4 regions of the Tardiphaga sp. 619_E2_N8_4 genome follow, and region 3 is predicted to be linked to each of the others. Evidence: riboswitches for the same ligand, from Rfam matches in the RefSeq annotation. Region 3 holds a riboswitch; each other region holds the start of a gene.

Region 1 (2,196 bases), 3.0 Mb from region 3:
GCCGTCAATGATCACCGGCCGCCGTTGCGAAGCTGCGCCGAGGATCGCTCCGGCCATGCCTGCGATTTCCAGTCCGCCGAATTCGGCAAGAACATCCAGCGGCGCAGTTGCGTCGCTGCGCGCTGCCGCCTTCGTGATCGCCGCGCGCTTGCGCGCCATGCCGGCATCATCCTGCCCGGCGCCAACGCCGATACAATCATCCAGGGGGGCCGGCGCGAGTCGATGAACCACCAGTGCCGATGAGGCCGTGTTGCCAATTCCCATCTCGCCGAGCGCGATGATGTCTGCGCCGGCCTTGATCTCACCGACGGCGATTCTGAAGCCGCGCGTCAGCGCATCGGCCGCGTGCTGTGCCGTCATCGCTGGCTCGCGCGCGGCATTCGCCGTACCCATGCGAACCTTTGCATCGACCAGCTTCGGGTGCACCGGCAGCTCGGCGGCGACGCCGATGTCGATCACGCGCACACCGATGTCATTGGCCGCGGCGAAAGCATTGGCCGTGGCGCGGCCGGCCAGATAGGTCGTCACCATCGCGACCGTGACCGCCGACGGATATTGCGACACGCCTTCGGCTACGAGTCCGTGATCCCCCGCGAAGACCAGCAGCACGGCATTGTCGCCGCGGGGCTCGCCCGGATGCCGGATCATGCCGAGCTGCAGCGCCAGGTCCTCGATTCTCCCCAGCGATCCCGGCGGTTTGGCCTTGCCGTCGATGACGGCGCGGATGCCTGCCGCGATCTGCGGGTCAACAGGCGCAATGGCGGGCGGCTGCCACAAGGACTGGGAATAAGCGGGCATAGGGTTCCTTTTCGCGGCCTAACTGACGCAAGACGACCTACAAGGTCAACAGGTCCGGGCGACAGTCCGTCGGCGCGGTTGACCCCGGCGCACCCGGCAGATAGCGTCTTTTGCGATGGTCCTTCCGCGTGGAAGGTGAATAGGGAAGCCGGTTTGAGGCCGGCGCTGCCCCCGCAACTGTAAGCGACGAGCCCGCGCCGGTGCCACTGGGAATTCTTCAGAATTCTTGGGAAGGCGGCAACAGGCTATGACTCGCAAGCCAGGAGACCTGCCATCACGAACTGTGCTTTGGAGGCGTCGTCGGGGCGGGGTGCACCGGACGGGAGCGAACCGACGGCCATGCTGTCGGCGCGATCCAACAAAGCTCGTAGGCCCGTGAGGGCATGAATTGAGCATGTGATGGATCACGACAGCGCCGATATCTCTGGCGAACAAATTTCGGTCGAACCGCCGCGCCCTGTGCCGGCTGGTCCCGTTGTCGTGAGCGTGTGCATCAGCTGCAAGGCCGCCGAAACCGGCACGATCATCGGGCCGGACATGTTCGACGCGGTGAAGGCCGCGCTCGGCGAGGGCGATGCCGCCGTGATGGTGCGTCCGGTGCAGTGTCTCAGCGTCTGCAAGCGGCCAGCAACCGTCGCGGTGACGAGCCCTGACGGCTACACGTTCCTGTTCGGCGATCTGCAGACCGATAGCGGCAGCGCGGCGCTGGTGTCTTTCGTGGAGTCCTATCAGAAGGCCGACTACGGCCTGGTGCCATGGCGCGAGCGCGCCGAGGTGCTGCGCAAGGGCATGGTCGCGCGCGTGCCGCCGATGCGGTGGTCGCCTGAAGATGGGCGTGCGCCGAAATGACCGCGACCTCTACCACGTTGGTGCTGGGTGGTGCGCGCTCGGGCAAGTCGTCCTTCGCCGAAAAGCTGGTCGATGGCATCGGCCTGACGAAAATCTATCTGGCCACTGCGACGGCCGGTGACGACGAGATGCATGCCCGCATCGCGCAGCATCGCAAGCAGCGCGGCGAAGGCTGGATCACCGTGGAAGAGCCGCTGGCGCTGGTCGATGCGCTGACGCGTGAGGCCACGGTCGGGCGCGTTGTGCTGGTGGATTGCCTGACACTGTGGCTGTCGAACCTGATGTTTGCCGAGCGCGATCCGGAAATCGAAGCCAAGCGCCTGGTGCGCTTCCTCGATGTCTCGCGCTATCCGATCGTGTTCGTGTCCAACGAAGTCGGCCTCGGTCTCGTGCCGGAGATGCCACTCGGACGCGCTTTTCGCGATGCGCAGGGCCGCCTCAACCAGATCATCGCGGCCGCCGTGCCGAATGTAGCTTTCATCGCAGCCGGACTCCCGCTGTGGCTCAAGCGTTCCCAGGAGAATTGAATGTCCCGCGTTCCCGTCACCG
Region 2 (2,196 bases), 5.1 Mb from region 3:
TCAGCGGTGTGCCGAAATAGCGCGACGGGCTGCGATCGCCGTAATCCGTAGAGATCGTCCAGGTGATGTCTTCGGTCTGCTTGATCTGGACGGCGGCATGCACTTCGACATTGGAGGTGTTGTCACGATCGACCCAGCCGTCCGACATGTTGCCGGTCGCGGTGATGCGATAGGCGACATCCTTGTTGATCGGTCCACCGCTATCCACTGCAATGCGCCGGGTCATGTTGCTGTCGAGCGAGATTTCGGCCTGATTGCGCGGCACCCAAAGCGGCAGTTTCGAGATGACGTTGATGGCGCCGCCGACGGCTCCTTCGCCATACATCACCGATGCCGGGCCGCGTAGCACCTCAACGCGCTCAGCTGACCAGGTATCATAGGGGAAGGTCAGCGTGCCCGAGCCGACATAGAGCCGTGTGCCGTCATACAGAGTCATCACGGTGCCGTTGCCGGTGAAGCCGCGGGTGTTGAAGGCGATGCTGCCATTGCCCGGCGCCGGGCTTGCGGTGAAGCCGGTGGCGTTCTGTGTCACGGCGTCAATCAGATTCTGCTGGCCGCGTTCGGCCATGGTTTCCGCTGAGATGACCTCGACGCTGGCCGGCGTCTGCAGGCGCGTCAGGCCGAGGCGGCTGCCGGTGGATGTGGTGCCGGTGAGGTTGAGCGTCGGCGCTGCGAAGACGGGGCCTGTCGGCGTGGCAACCGGCGCGCCGGTATTGGCGGCGACATTGCGCTGCTGCCGCGAGCGCGCAGCGCGCGATGCATTGCCGTTCGTGGCGCGGCGTGCGCGTTGAGGTGTCGCTGACGGCTGAACGACAACAGGATCGAGCGTCTGGCTCGACTGTGAGGTTTGCGACCAGCTTTCGCTCGGACACAACAAGCAGGAGAGAGCAACAGAATAAAGAAAGGGAGTATGTCGCTTCAATGCAACGGGAGAAACGGAGGTCATGAACAGGACTCGCGGTTACGTGGCACGTCACCGCAAACCAAGTCGCCCCGCCGCTTTCAAACAGGCAGTGTGACTTCCACCAGGACACCCCGCCCAATGTGCTCGCGTGTGACCACGACTGGCGGCAGGTCTCCTGGCTCGCGGGTCAGTGCCTGTCGCCGCCTTCCCAGGTGAACACCCAGTGGCTCTTGGCGCAGGCTCGCCGCTTACAGTTGCGGGGGCAGCCGCGGAATCGGGGGATCCCCTCACCGCATTCCCTTTTGATCCCCGAAGGGAACCGTCGCGTTCACGTTAAGGTGAAATTTCCAAATGTGTCAATCAAGCTGCCAGCCATTCGCAACTTGCTTTGGCGGGTGTTGATATTGCGCATCACCTGTCATCGCAGCGTCAAGTGTTCTGCCTAGCACCACGGGTGCCAGAGCCAGGATCAGGAGTTCGCCATGGCACTACGTTTATCCCGTCGTCGCTTCCTCGCGCACTCAGCCGCAGCAGGCGCAAGCTTCCTGGCGATGCCTTACCTCAGCCGTGCGGCGGATCGTCCGGTCGTGTCGCATGGCGTGCAGTCCGGCGATGTCGGGACGAGCAGCGGCATGATCTGGTCGCGCGCCGATCGCCCGGCGCAGATGATGGTGGAAGTCGCCACTACCGAATCCTTCAGCAATGCGCGCATGTTGCCGGTTATCACGGCGCTGCCCGAGAGCGATTTCACGGCGAAGTTGCTGCTCGATAATCTGCCAGCCGGGCAGGACATCTTCTACCGTGTCAAATTCCGCGATCTCTCGCATACCGACATCGTCGGCGAGCCCGTGATCGGCCGCTTCCGCACCGCGCCGGCGGATCGCCGCGATGTGTCCTTTGTCTGGGGCGGCGATGTCGCCGGCCAGGGCTGGGGTATCAATGCTGACGATGGCGGCATGGTCACCTTCGCCACCATGCGAAAGCACAACCCGGATTTCCTGATCCATTCCGGCGATACGATCTACGCCGATGGTCCGATCCTGCCTGAAACGAAACTGCCTGACGGCGCGATCTGGAAGAACACCATCACGGTGCCGGAGAAGGCGAAGGTCGCCGAAACGCTCGATGAATTCCGCGCCGCGCACAAATACAATCTGCTCGACGACAATGTCCGCGCCTTCAATGCGCAGGTGCCGATCTTCGGCCAGTGGGACGATCACGAGGTCACCAACAACTGGTCTTCATCGAAGCAGTTGCCCGCGTCCTACAAGGAGCGCGACGTCACGCTGCTG
Region 3 (2,196 bases):
CGGAATATTTCGCCAGCAGTGCGTTGTCCTTCACCGACTTGAAGATGCCGTCGAGATCGTCCGCCACCGTGGTGAGGAAGCAGGACGACAGCTGCGGCCGCTGCGTACCCGAATTGAACAACGTCGGCGTCGAGGCCATGAAGTCGAACGACGACAGCAGGTTGTAGAATTCGATGGCGCGGGCTTCGCGGTCGATCTCGCGCAGCGCGAGGCCCATGGCAACGCGCATGAAGAAGGCCTGCGGCAGTTCGATGCGATTGCCCTGCACATGCAGGAAGTAGCGGTCATAGAGCGTCTGCAATCCCAGGAACTGGAACTGAAGGTCCCCTTCCGGCTTTAGCGCGGCGGCTATGCGCTTGAGATCGAAGCGCGCGAGTTCGGGATCGAGCAGCTCGGCCGCAATGCCGGTCTTGATATAGGCGCCGAAATATTCGGCGTAGCGCGTGGTCATGTCGGCCTGCGACGCGTTGGTCGGAGAGCCGTGCACAAAGGACAGGACTTCGGTGCGCAGTTTGTCGAGCAGCAGGCGGGCGCTGACAAAGGTGTAGTTCGGCTCCTGCTCCACCAGCGTGCGCGCGGCCATGATGCCGGCCAGTGCCAACTCATCCAGCGTGATGCCGTCATAGAGATTGCGGCGGGTTTCCTCCAGCACCGGGGCGGCATCGACGCCATCAAGGCCGGCGCAGGCCTCGTTGACGATCAGCGCGAGACGCGCCGAATCGAGCGGGGCGCGGGTGCCGTTGGTGAGCGTGACATGCAGCACCGGTGCGGTGGAGACGAGCGCCGGCCTGGCGGCCAGTTCTTCGGCGCGAGTGCGAGCGCGCTCCTCGCGGTACAGCACATAGGCACGGGCCACCTTGTGGTGCTCGCTGCGCATCAGCGCCAGCTCGACCTGATCCTGGACGTCCTCGATATGGAAGGTGCGGCCTTCGCCGACGCGGCGCGTCAGTGCGGCCACGACTTCGCCGGTCAGTTGTTCCACCGCCTCATGGACGCGGCGCGAGGCCGCTGCCGTGTGGCCCTCGACCGCGAGGAAAGCCTTGGTCATGGCCACGGAAATCTTGCCCGCATCGAACGGCGACACCGTGCCGTTGCGTCGGATGATCTGCATCGACGGTTCGCGCGCAGGCGCAGCGAGCGTTTCCGGCGAGAGTTGAATCAGCGGCGCATGAGCCGCATCGCGTCCGTTAGACAAAACAGAAGATGAAGTAGGCATCGGCAAGACCCCGTGTGATGCATCAAGCAATGGGGGCTGGGGCCGAAAGGACGCTGCAAAATACACGGCGGAGATCCGCCGGCATTGCCTGCAAGCGACCGCTGGGACACCCCGCCCATGGACGTTCTGGTGTCGCGGCAGGTCTCCTGGCTCGCAGGTCAATGTCTGTTTCAGCCTTCCCGATGCTTGCGCATCAGTGACTTCAATCGAAACAGACTCACTGCTTACAGTTGCGGGGGCAGCGCCGGAATATGACGCAAAACAGCGTCTTTACCGGCTTCCCTCTTAGCCACCAAGTCTTGCGACAGGGCGGACCGTGACGTCTACATTTGGTGTGACCCGCGGTGAAGTGTCAAGCGAGCATTGGCGCCGAACGCAACAAATTCGGTAGGGCTGTTGGTTCAGTGGACAACCGCTTGCGTGGCGGAAACCGCGGGGTCGTTGGCGGTTTCTGCACGATGCGATTCGTTGCCGCCGAGCACCGCGAAGCGCAGAACATCGTGATCAACCGATGGAGGGTGCGATGCGCGACCTGATGACGACCACTGAAAGGATCAACTTCAACGATTTCGTGGAGCACGCAGGCGCGCTCACGGCGTTCGAGACGACGGAGCAGATCGCCCGGCGCCGCCTCGACGAGATGCTGAACGAAGCGCTGATGGACAGCTTTCCTGCGAGCGATCCGATTTCTTCGCTGCAACTCGCCTGAGCAGAATCAAACCGCTCGAAAGCTGGCCCGATACTGGCTGGGCGTCAGACCCAGCCGTCGCACGAAAACCTGACGCATATGTTCGGCGGTGGTGAAACCGGATTCATAAGCCACCACCTTGAGCGGCAGATCGCTGCCTTCGAGACGGTTACGCGCCGTGTCGATCCGGGCGCCTTCGACAAAATCCGCCGGCGTCATCTTTGTTTCCTGCTTGAATACCCGCGCAAAGGTGCGCGCACTCATGCCCGCAACCTCGGCCAGTTCATCCACG
Region 4 (2,196 bases), 3.0 Mb from region 3:
CGATCCATCCCTCCCAGTCGTTGTGATGATCCATGGTGCCGGCTTCGATCACTCGACCTGGGCGCTGCATACGCGCTGGTTCGCGCATCATGGCTTCGCCGTACTAGCGCCGGATCTGCCCGGCCATGGTCGCTCGAAAGGTGAAGCGCTCACGACCATCGCCGATCTCGCCGACTGGACCGCAGCATTGATCGATGCAGCGGGCGCAATGACGGCGCGGCTGATCGGCCATTCCATGGGCTCGCTGATTGCGCTGGAGACCGCAGCGCGGCATCCCGGTAAAGTCACGCGCCTCGACCTGATGGGCACGGCAGGGACGATGACCGTCGGCCCGGATCTGTTGAAGGATGCCGAAGCCAATCAGCATTCCGCTATCGATATGGTGTCGATCTGGGGGCTCGGCTTTCGCGCCGAACTCGGCGGCAGCCTCGCGCCGGGGTTGTGGATGCATAGCGGTGCGCAGCGCGTGCTCGAAGCCACAAAGCCGGGCGTGTTGTTCGCCGATCTCAACGCCTGCAATACATACCAGAATGCGCTGACTGCTGCAGGCCAGCTTGATATCCCGGTCACGCTCATCCTCGGCGAGCGGGACATGATGACTCCCGCCAAGGCCGGCAAGACCCTGGCCGCCGCATTGAAAAACGCCCGCACGGTGATTCTGCCCGGCACTGGCCACATGATGATGGTCGAGCGCCCCGACGACGTGCTCGCCGCGCTACAGCACGAGCAATAGAGTCCACAACGCGGTGATGGCTGTTGCACCGCGCGGCGCGCTGTGCTTCCTGTCTGTCGTTATCGGTGCCTCCGCGAGGAGGTGAAACGGGAATGCGGTGCGGGGAAATATCCCCTATGCCGCGGCTGCCCCCGCAACTGTAAGCGGCCATTCCGGGTCCACAAAGCCACTGAATTTGCATCGCAGATTCGGGAAGGCGGACCGGGAGACCACCGCGAGCCAGGAGACCGGCCGGTAACGAGTTTCACACTCGTTCGACGGTGGGTCGACGGAAGGGGTTAAATGACTATCCGGAATTTGGCCGCAGGCACTGCGGCCGTTGTTGTTCTGTCCTGCTCTCACAGTGCTGCGCATGCGCAGTCCAGTGCCGAGCAGCTCTCCGAAATCGTAGTGACGGCGGACAGAGCACCCGAACAGCTCAATCGCACTGGCAGTTCGATTAGCGTGGTGTCAGGCGAAACCATTGCGACCAGCAATCCCGGCTCGCTGGTCGATGCGCTGCGCACCGTGCCTGGCCTCGATATCAGCGAAAATGGCGGCCCCGGCGGCACCGCGAATGTGCGCCTGCGCGGCGGCAATACCGGCCAGACCCTGGTGATGATCGACGGCATCCGCGTCAACGATCCCACGGCTGCATCGGGCGACTTCGAATTCGCCATGTTCACGCCCTCCGCCATCGAGCGCATCGAGGTCCTGAAGGGGCCACAGAGCGCGCTCTATGGCTCAGACGCCATGAGCGGCGTGGTCAACATCATCACCAAGAAGGGCTCCGGTCCTGCGCAGGTCAATGTCCGCACGGAAGCCGGCAGCTATGGCACCGTCATGACGCAGGGATCGCTGACCGGATCCAACGGTCCGTGGTCCTATGCCTTCACCGGCGGCGGTCAGCACAGCAACGGTTTCTCGCGTTACGGTTATCGTATCCCTGCCCTCGAAGCACGTTTTCCGAATCTCGAAAACGACAGCTTCGATCGCGTCGGCGGCTCGGCGCGCATCGGCTACGATGCAGGCGAAGGCATCCGGCTTGAGTCAGGCATCGTCCATTCGTTCACGCGCTCGGCCTATGATGCAGCAACGGGAACGCTTCCGGATACGCCGTCAGCGGCGACGCGTCTGCTGCAAACCGTCTATGGACGCGTCGGCATCGATTCATTCGGTGGCATTCTGACTCACAATGTCACCGTGTCGAATACGCACACCGAGCGGATGTTTGACGACGTCAGCTATCGCACCAACAGGTTGCCGGCAAACACCACCGAGAAAATCTCCGATTATGTCGGCAACAGTCTCGGCGCCGAATATCAGGCGACCCTGAAGCTCGGCGCATTCGGCTCCCTCGTCTATGGTGCCAAGACACAGACCGAGACCGCGCAGACCTACAGCACGAATATCTCGCCTGTTGCCGGCCCATTGACGCCGCTGCTAGCCAAACAGCAGGACACCAACTCGATCTTCGCTTTGTG

The links. Region 3 has a riboswitch for cobalamin ahead of AB8A23_RS28290 (ribonucleoside-diphosphate reductase subunit alpha). Riboswitches for the same ligand answer to the same signal wherever they lie in the genome.
Region 1: linked by a shared signal. The riboswitch ahead of AB8A23_RS13945 (DUF1636 family protein) and the one ahead of AB8A23_RS28290 (ribonucleoside-diphosphate reductase subunit alpha) in region 3 are both predicted to bind cobalamin.
Region 2: linked by a shared signal. The riboswitch ahead of AB8A23_RS04120 (TonB-dependent receptor) and the one ahead of AB8A23_RS28290 (ribonucleoside-diphosphate reductase subunit alpha) in region 3 are both predicted to bind cobalamin.
Region 4: linked by a shared signal. The riboswitch ahead of AB8A23_RS14000 (TonB-dependent receptor plug domain-containing protein) and the one ahead of AB8A23_RS28290 (ribonucleoside-diphosphate reductase subunit alpha) in region 3 are both predicted to bind cobalamin.

What each region holds. Positions count from the first base shown of each region.
Region 1 covers NZ_JBPWQJ010000001.1:2,923,644-2,925,839, forward strand. Annotated here, with positions in the region: gene cobT (nicotinate-nucleotide--dimethylbenzimidazole phosphoribosyltransferase) at 1-798, opposite strand, end outside; cobalamin riboswitch at 898-1,088, shown strand; gene AB8A23_RS13945 (DUF1636 family protein) at 1,198-1,647, shown strand; gene cobU (bifunctional adenosylcobinamide kinase/adenosylcobinamide-phosphate guanylyltransferase) at 1,644-2,174, shown strand; gene cobW (cobalamin biosynthesis protein CobW) at 2,175-2,196, shown strand, end outside.
Region 2 covers NZ_JBPWQJ010000001.1:879,471-881,666, reverse strand. Annotated here, with positions in the region: gene AB8A23_RS04120 (TonB-dependent receptor) at 1-946, opposite strand, end outside; cobalamin riboswitch at 1,053-1,241, opposite strand; gene AB8A23_RS04115 (alkaline phosphatase D family protein) at 1,387-2,196, shown strand, end outside.
Region 3 covers NZ_JBPWQJ010000001.1:5,957,764-5,959,959, reverse strand. Annotated here, with positions in the region: gene AB8A23_RS28290 (ribonucleoside-diphosphate reductase subunit alpha) at 1-1,216, opposite strand, end outside; cobalamin riboswitch at 1,336-1,550, opposite strand; gene AB8A23_RS28285 (hypothetical protein) at 1,740-1,925, shown strand; gene AB8A23_RS28280 (GlxA family transcriptional regulator) at 1,932-2,196, opposite strand, start outside.
Region 4 covers NZ_JBPWQJ010000001.1:2,938,241-2,940,436, reverse strand. Annotated here, with positions in the region: gene AB8A23_RS14005 (alpha/beta fold hydrolase) at 1-733, shown strand, start outside; cobalamin riboswitch at 780-983, shown strand; gene AB8A23_RS14000 (TonB-dependent receptor plug domain-containing protein) at 1,016-2,196, shown strand, end outside.